DNA from 3 places in the Faecalibacterium sp. AF28-13AC genome. Region 3 is predicted to be linked to each of the others. Evidence: riboswitches for the same ligand, from Rfam matches in the RefSeq annotation. Region 3 holds a riboswitch; each other region holds the start of a gene.
The links. A riboswitch is a leader RNA that binds a small molecule or an ion and turns the genes downstream of it on or off. The one in region 3 is predicted to bind thiamine pyrophosphate.
Positions count from the first base shown of each region.

Region 1: another riboswitch for thiamine pyrophosphate. It lies ahead of thiT (energy-coupled thiamine transporter ThiT); the one in region 3 lies ahead of DWY95_RS03825 (TenA family protein).
Region 2: another riboswitch for thiamine pyrophosphate. It lies ahead of thiW (energy coupling factor transporter S component ThiW); the one in region 3 lies ahead of DWY95_RS03825 (TenA family protein).

Region 1 is NZ_QUFG01000013.1:8,183-10,441, reverse strand. It holds gene sigG (RNA polymerase sporulation sigma factor SigG) at 28-792, shown strand; gene DWY95_RS14675 (sporulation transcriptional regulator SpoIIID) at 847-1,095, opposite strand; TPP riboswitch at 1,206-1,307, shown strand; gene thiT (energy-coupled thiamine transporter ThiT) at 1,394-1,966, shown strand; tRNA gene DWY95_RS14665 (tRNA-Ala) at 2,118-2,193, shown strand.
Region 2 is NZ_QUFG01000011.1:39,190-41,448, forward strand. It holds gene thiE (thiamine phosphate synthase) at 1-18, opposite strand, end outside; gene thiM (hydroxyethylthiazole kinase) at 2-817, opposite strand; gene thiW (energy coupling factor transporter S component ThiW) at 828-1,343, opposite strand; TPP riboswitch at 1,520-1,627, opposite strand; gene DWY95_RS13950 (SPFH domain-containing protein) at 1,748-2,259, shown strand, end outside.
Region 3 is NZ_QUFG01000002.1:270,133-272,391, reverse strand. It holds gene DWY95_RS03830 (hypothetical protein) at 1-30, shown strand, start outside; TPP riboswitch at 417-516, shown strand; TPP riboswitch at 577-674, shown strand; gene DWY95_RS03825 (TenA family protein) at 741-1,415, shown strand; gene thiD (bifunctional hydroxymethylpyrimidine kinase/phosphomethylpyrimidine kinase) at 1,412-2,215, shown strand; gene thiE (thiamine phosphate synthase) at 2,227-2,259, shown strand, end outside.

The sequences.
Region 1 (2,259 bases), on a different contig from region 3:
CGTCAAAACGAAACCGGAGGGGCGCGGATGTACAACAAAGTCGAGCTCTGCGGGATGGATACGGCACAGCTGCCTGTCCTGACCGAAGCACAGAAGCGGGAGCTACTGACGCGGGCCCATGCGGGCGACGCCGCCGCCCGCCAGCAGATGATCGAGGGCAACCTGCGGCTGGTACTCAGCGTGGTACAGCGGTTCGCCCAGCGAGGCGAGAATCTCGACGACCTGTTTCAGGTAGGCTGCATCGGGCTGATCAAGGCCATTGACAACTTTGACCCGGCCCAGAACGTGCGGTTCTCCACCTACGGCGTCCCGATGATCATCGGCGAGATCCGCCGCTTTCTGCGGGACAACAACGCCCTGCGGGTCAGCCGGTCGCTGCGGGATACGGCCTACAAAGCCATGCAGGCGCGGGAGAGGCTGGAAAAGCAGCTGGGCCGGGAGCCTACGGTGAACGAGATCGCGCAGCAGGCGGGCCTGTCCCGCCGGGAGGTGACGGCGGCGCTGGAGTCGGTGGTGGAACCGCTCAGCCTTGAGGAGCCGCTCTATACCGACGGCGGCGACGCCATGTATGTCATCGACCAGGTGCGTGACCCCGACGGCGAGGACAGCTGGATCAGCGGCCTGCAGTTCCGGGAGACCGTCGCGTCCCTGACCCCGCGCGAAAAGCGGATCATGGAGCTGCGCTACCTCAAGGGCGAAACGCAGATGGAGGTGGCGCGGGAGATCGGCATCAGCCAGGCGCAGGTCAGCCGGCTCGAAAAGGCCGCGCTGGAACAATTCCGCAGCAAATAGCAGCAAAAGCGGCACACCCTTATACAACCTATATATAAGGATGCGCCGCCGCTCTTATTTTTTGCCGTATTTCCGGCGGGTGGCCGCTCCGCCCCGCAGATGCCGCTCGGCCTTGTTCCGGGCCAGCACTGCCTGCACCCGCTGGAATAAGTCGGGGTCCACCCGCCGCAGCCGGGACGAAACATCCTTGTGCACGGTGGATTTGCTGCACCCGAACGCCCGCGCTGCGGTCCGCACTGTTGCGCTGTTTTTTGCGATGTACTCCCCCAGCAGTGCAGCCCGCTGTTCCGGTTCCACTTTCATGCCCTGTCCCCTCCTCCGCAAGACTCCTTGGTAAAAAATATGAGGCAGAGGGGCGCAATATGCCCGCCGGGGCTTGACTTTTGGCGTCGGACGACTATACTGGGAGACGGACATGAAAACAGGGGCGCCGAAAGGCTGAGATCCGCGCACTGCGGAGTACCCTTGAACCTGATCCGGGTAATGCCGGCGTAGGTAGTTTGCGGAATGTTCCCATCTTTCACAAACGAAGCCTCTACGCCTGCTGATCGCAGGCGTATTTTGTTTTTGTGTACTATATTTTTAGAGGAGCGAATCCAAAATGTCGAATTCCTATTCCAAGACCCGCATTCTGGTGGAGTGCGCCCTGATGATCGCCATCGGCACCGTGCTGTCGAACATCAAGATCTTCACCATGCCCAACGGCGGCAGCGTCACCCTGCTGAGCATGCTGCCCTTTGTGCTGGTGTCCTTCCGCCATGGCGTCAAGTGGGGCCTGTTCACCGGCCTGGTCAACGGCTGCCTGCAAATGCTGCTGGGCTTCTGGGCACCCCCGACGCCCACCTTCCTGTACTTCCTGGGCGAAGTCCTGCTGGACTACCTCATCGCCTTCATGGCGCTGGGCACGGCTGAGCTGTTTGCCCGCCCCTTCAAAAACCGGATGGTCGGCGTGGCTTTCGGCACCTTTATGGCCGGTGTGCTGCGCTTCCTGTGCAGCTTCCTCTCCGGTGTGCTCGTCTGGGGCAACCTGAACGAGGGCCTGAGTGCCTGGACCTACAGCCTGGTCTACAATGCCAGCTACATGCTGCCGGAGACCCTGCTCACCGTGGTGGCCGCTGTGCTGCTCATCAAGGTGGCCCCGCAGATCTTCGACCGCCAGTACACCAAGGCCTGATTTTTCACGCACCATCGCGCCCCGGCAGGTCCACCGCCCGCCGGGGCGCTTTTCTCTGCAAAAACTTCGCAGGAAATTCGAAAAAAGTGTTGACAGCGTCCCTTCCTGCTGGTATAATAACTCACGTCGCAAGACACGAAACCAAACATGTGGGGGATTAGCTCAGCTGGGAGAGCGCTTGCATGGCATGCAAGAGGTCACCGGTTCGATCCCGGTATTCTCCACCATACAGTTCGTACTCGAACCCGATTCTTTACGAGAAAGGGTTCGGGTACGTTTTTTGTTTATCGGAA
Region 2 (2,259 bases), on a different contig from region 3:
CTCAGCAGTACAGTTCATCGTTTGCTCCTTGGTCAAGTTGTTCGCCGGTCAGGTTGGACACGGCATCCATCAGATACATGCACAGCGTTCCGGTGCCCTCTTCGCCGGTCAGGCGGGCAGCGGCAGTCTCGCCGCAAAGGCCCATCGCACAGACGGCGGCGGCCGCCGCGGCCAGCGGGCAGTCGGGGTTGGCCCCCACGAAAGCCGCCGTCAGGACCGACAACATACAGCCCGCCCCGGTCACACGCCGCAGCAGCGGGGTGCCGTTGCGGAGGATGTGGGTCGTCTTCCCGTCCGTCACGATGTCCTCGGCCCCGGTCACTGCCGCGACGCAGTGGTGCTGCGCGGCAAACTGCTCGGCCAGCGGCCGCAGGGCCTCCGGCGGCAGGGTCTTGCCGGCATCCACCCCGCGTGAGACCTGCGCAAGCCCGCTCAGCGCCTGCAGCTCCGAGGCGTTGCACCGCAGCACGGTGACGGGCACTTCCCGCAGCACCTCGGCCGCGATGCTCTGGCGGAACTGCGATGCGCCCACGCCCACCGGGTCAAAGACCACCGGCAGGCCCAGCCGGGCGGCGGTGCGGCCCGCTTTGACCATGGCCTCGGCCTTGCGGGGGTTCGGGGTGCCCAGACTCAGGCAGAGGGCCCGGCTCAGCGCCGTGATCTCCTCCACCTCCTCCGGGTCATCCGCCATGATGGGCGACGCCCCGGCCGCCAGCACGATGTTAGCGCAGTCGTTGGCGCTGACGAGATTCGAGATGCAGTGGACGAGGGGCGAGGTTTCCCGCACCCGGTCGAAAAGAGCTCCAAACGCTGTCACGGTGCCCTCCTCAGCTCAGGCTGGTCTGCATGGAGCGCAAAGCGCCGGAGCGCTGCAGCGCGGCCAGCAGCACACCTGCAATGACCGCACCGCCTGCGGTCGAGACGAGGAAGGGCACGATGTAGGCATAGAATGCGATATCGCCCGCGCTCTTGCCCATCAGCAGGATGGCCACCGGGTAGGCGCACAGCCCGCCCAGGATGGAGGTGCCGAACACCTCACCCACCAGAGTGGGCAGCAGCTTTTCGGTCTTGTGGTAGACGATGCCGCACAGCAGGGCACCGAACATGCTGCCGGGGAAGGCCATCAGACTGCCCAGGCCCAGCAGGTTGCGCAGCAGCGAGGCCACGAAGGCCACGCCGATGCCGTAGTAGGGGCCCAGCAGCACAGCGCACAGGATGTTGACCATGTGCTGCACCGGGGCGCATTTGCTGCCAAAAATGGGGAAGCTGAACACGCTGCCCACAACGGCCAGGGCGCAGAGCATCCCGGCCAGAGCCAGCTTTTTCGTAGAGAGTGCTTTCATGAGGATTCCTCCTATTGCAAAGCGGTCGAGACTTTCTGGTCTCCTCTCACGCCGGAACACGGCTTCCCATCGCGTCGATTCAAGGCCCAGGGCGCTCCCCCTCGGCCCGGAGCCGCCCACAAGGCGGCTGCGGCAGAAAACAAAAACAGGAGCTCCCTCTGCGGAAGCCCCTGTGAAAACGCATCGTGATGACTTCCTACGGCGGCATTATCCGCATCAGGTAAAAGGGTCGAAGTTTGAGCACTTCCTCTCAGCCCGCATGACGAGCTCCCCTGTATTTTGTTGTCGGGAGTATTCTACACCCATCGTGCCAAAATTGCAAGAGGCAGTTTCCTTTTGCAGTGCTTCTGTGCTATACTAAGGGTAATTCCGCAACCGAAACCACTTCAAAGGAGATTTGGAATATGGGTCTTGTAAAAGCTGCAATGAACGCGGCCTCCGGCGTGATGGCCGACCAGTGGAAAGAGTTTTTCTATTGCGATGCCCTCCCGGCCGAAGTGCTGGCCGTCAAGGGGCAGAAGCGCACCGACCGTCGCTCTGCCAACAAGCACGGCAATGAGAACATCATCTCCGACGGCTCCGTCGTGGCCGTGGCGGAGGGCCAGTGCGCCCTGATCGTAGAGCAGGGCAAAGTGGTGGAGCTGTGCGCCGAGCCGGGCGAGTACACCTACAGCACCGGCACCCAGCCCTCCCTGCTCAGCGGCGGGCTGAAGGACATCGACGGCGTCTTTGCCGAGATGGGCAAGCGGTTCGGCTTTGGCGGGCAGGCCGCCGCCGACCAGCGCATCTACTACATCAACACCAAGGAGCTGGTGGGCAACAAGTACGGCACCCCCAACCCGGTGCCCTTCCGGGTGGTGGACCAGCGCGCCGGCATCGACCTCGACATCGCCATCCGCTGCTTTGGCGAGTACAG
Region 3 (2,259 bases):
GCCTATGTGCATTACTATCTGAAAGGTTAAAAATTTACAACGCACCGGATACAGTATGCCTATCGGCTCTGTATTCGGTGCGTTTTTCTCTCTTTATATACCGCACCATAATCATATCCAAAATATTTATGAAAAATTAGATGCCACAAATTCTATTGAGGGATAAAACAAAGCTATTATTTTAGGATACATTAGCCCCTTACTGTAACCCAGTGATAAAAAACGTCGGCGAAAAGGTGTCAAATCCTCCACATCTGTCTCTCCTTTTTTGTCCGTTTTCCCGCATTTAGAACCTCGTTTTGAGGGGAACAGGATAACTTTATCTAGCCGACCATGCGGAAAAACCTTTGATTTCCGTGGACTTTTACCGTCCTAAATGCGTAGACTTGACTTTTGGGGACTTTCTAACTATAATGATATTCAAGCAGGGGGACTACCTTGTAGTTGAGAAGGTTAAAACCTGACCCTTTGAACCTGTTGGCTAATACCAACGCAGGGAGCTAAAGAATACAGATTCGTATTTTTTGGACATTCTCTGTTTTGGGAATGTCCTTTTTTAATTGAATAAGATATGATATGTGTTTGCGAGGGAACTGAACAAGTTGAAAAAGGTAAGACCTGACCTCTGGACCTGTCGGCTAATACCGGCGTAGGGAAGCAATTTCTTACGCTCGTATTGCGTCTGAAAGAGCTTCTAATTGTTTTAGAGGCTCTATTTTTTTATCTTAGGAGGATCAAACATGGCATTTATGAAAGACATCTTAACCCACAACATTCCCATTTGGGAAGAATGTGCAGCTACCCCATTTGTGCAGGAAGTGCAAACTGGAAAGCTACCTCTTGAAAAATTCAAAAGATATATGATTCAGGATAGTATCTATCTGAAAAACTATGCCCGTATATACGGCAAGGCAATTTTTCATGCTGATACATTAAGAGAAATTCAGCTTTACTATTCCATGCTGAATTTTGTAAATGATACGGAATCAGAAGTGCGCCTGGATTATCTAAAGCAATTTTGCATGACGGATAATGATATTGAACTGATCGCTCCTCTGCCTGAAAATCAAAATTACATTGATTTCATGTTTGAGATTGCGTCACATGGAAAGAATGAAGAAATTTTAATGGCGGTTCTTCCCTGTATGCTAAGTTACAGCTATATATTCCGAAAATTGGCGGCTGTTCCTACAAGCAGACAGTCAAGATATTGGGACTTTATCAAAGATTATGCGGATGAACAATATGCAGAAAGCTGCAAAGAATGGTCTGCTTTTGCAGAGCATAAATGTGCCGGGTTATCAGTAGCAAATAAAAAGTATCTGGCTGATATTTTTGAAAAAGCAAGTTTGTTAGAGCTTGCTTTTTGGAAGATGGCCTATCGGAACGAGAGAATGGAGGAAAATGCAAAATGAAAAAAGTATTGTCCATTGCCGGATCAGATTGCAGCGGAGGTGCAGGTATTCAGGCTGATTTGAAAACTTTTTCTGCTCACGGCGTATTTGGAATGAGTGTTATTGTTTCTGTTGTTGCAGAGAACACCAGCCGCGTTATCGACATCCAAGATATTACCCCGGATATGATTGCAAAACAGATTGATGCCGTGTTTGAAGATATTGAAGTGAACGCAGTAAAGATTGGTATGCTTTCTACGCCAGAATGTATGAAAGCAGTGGCAATGAAACTATTACAATATAAGCCACAAAATATTGTAATCGACCCGGTTATGTATGCCAAAAATGGCTGCCCATTGATGAATCCTGCGGCGGTTTCCACCTTGATAGACACTGTAATTCCACTGGCCGATGTGCTTACTCCAAATATTCCAGAGGCAGAGAAAATAGCGGATATGCAGATTTCCACAGTTTCAGATATGGAGGCTGCCGCAAGAAAAATATATGCCATGGGTTGTAAGGCGATTGTTGTCAAGGGCGGACATCATATAGGAAATGCCGTTGATGTCCTATTTGATGGAGAAAATTTCCACCACTTTGAAACAGCCCGCATTGATACGAAAAATACTCATGGGACAGGCTGTACCTTTTCTTCTGCAATCGCTTCCCAGCTTGCAAAGGGAAAAAGTATTCCGCTTGCTGTCGAAGCGGCAAAGGCTTATGTCACAACGGCAATCGAACACTCCCTTGCGATTGGAAAAGGCTGTGGCCCGACGCACCATTTCTACGAATTGTATCAGCATGGTTTATCTAAAGAATAGGCAGGTGCAAAATGAACTTTGATTATACACTTTATCTTGTTACT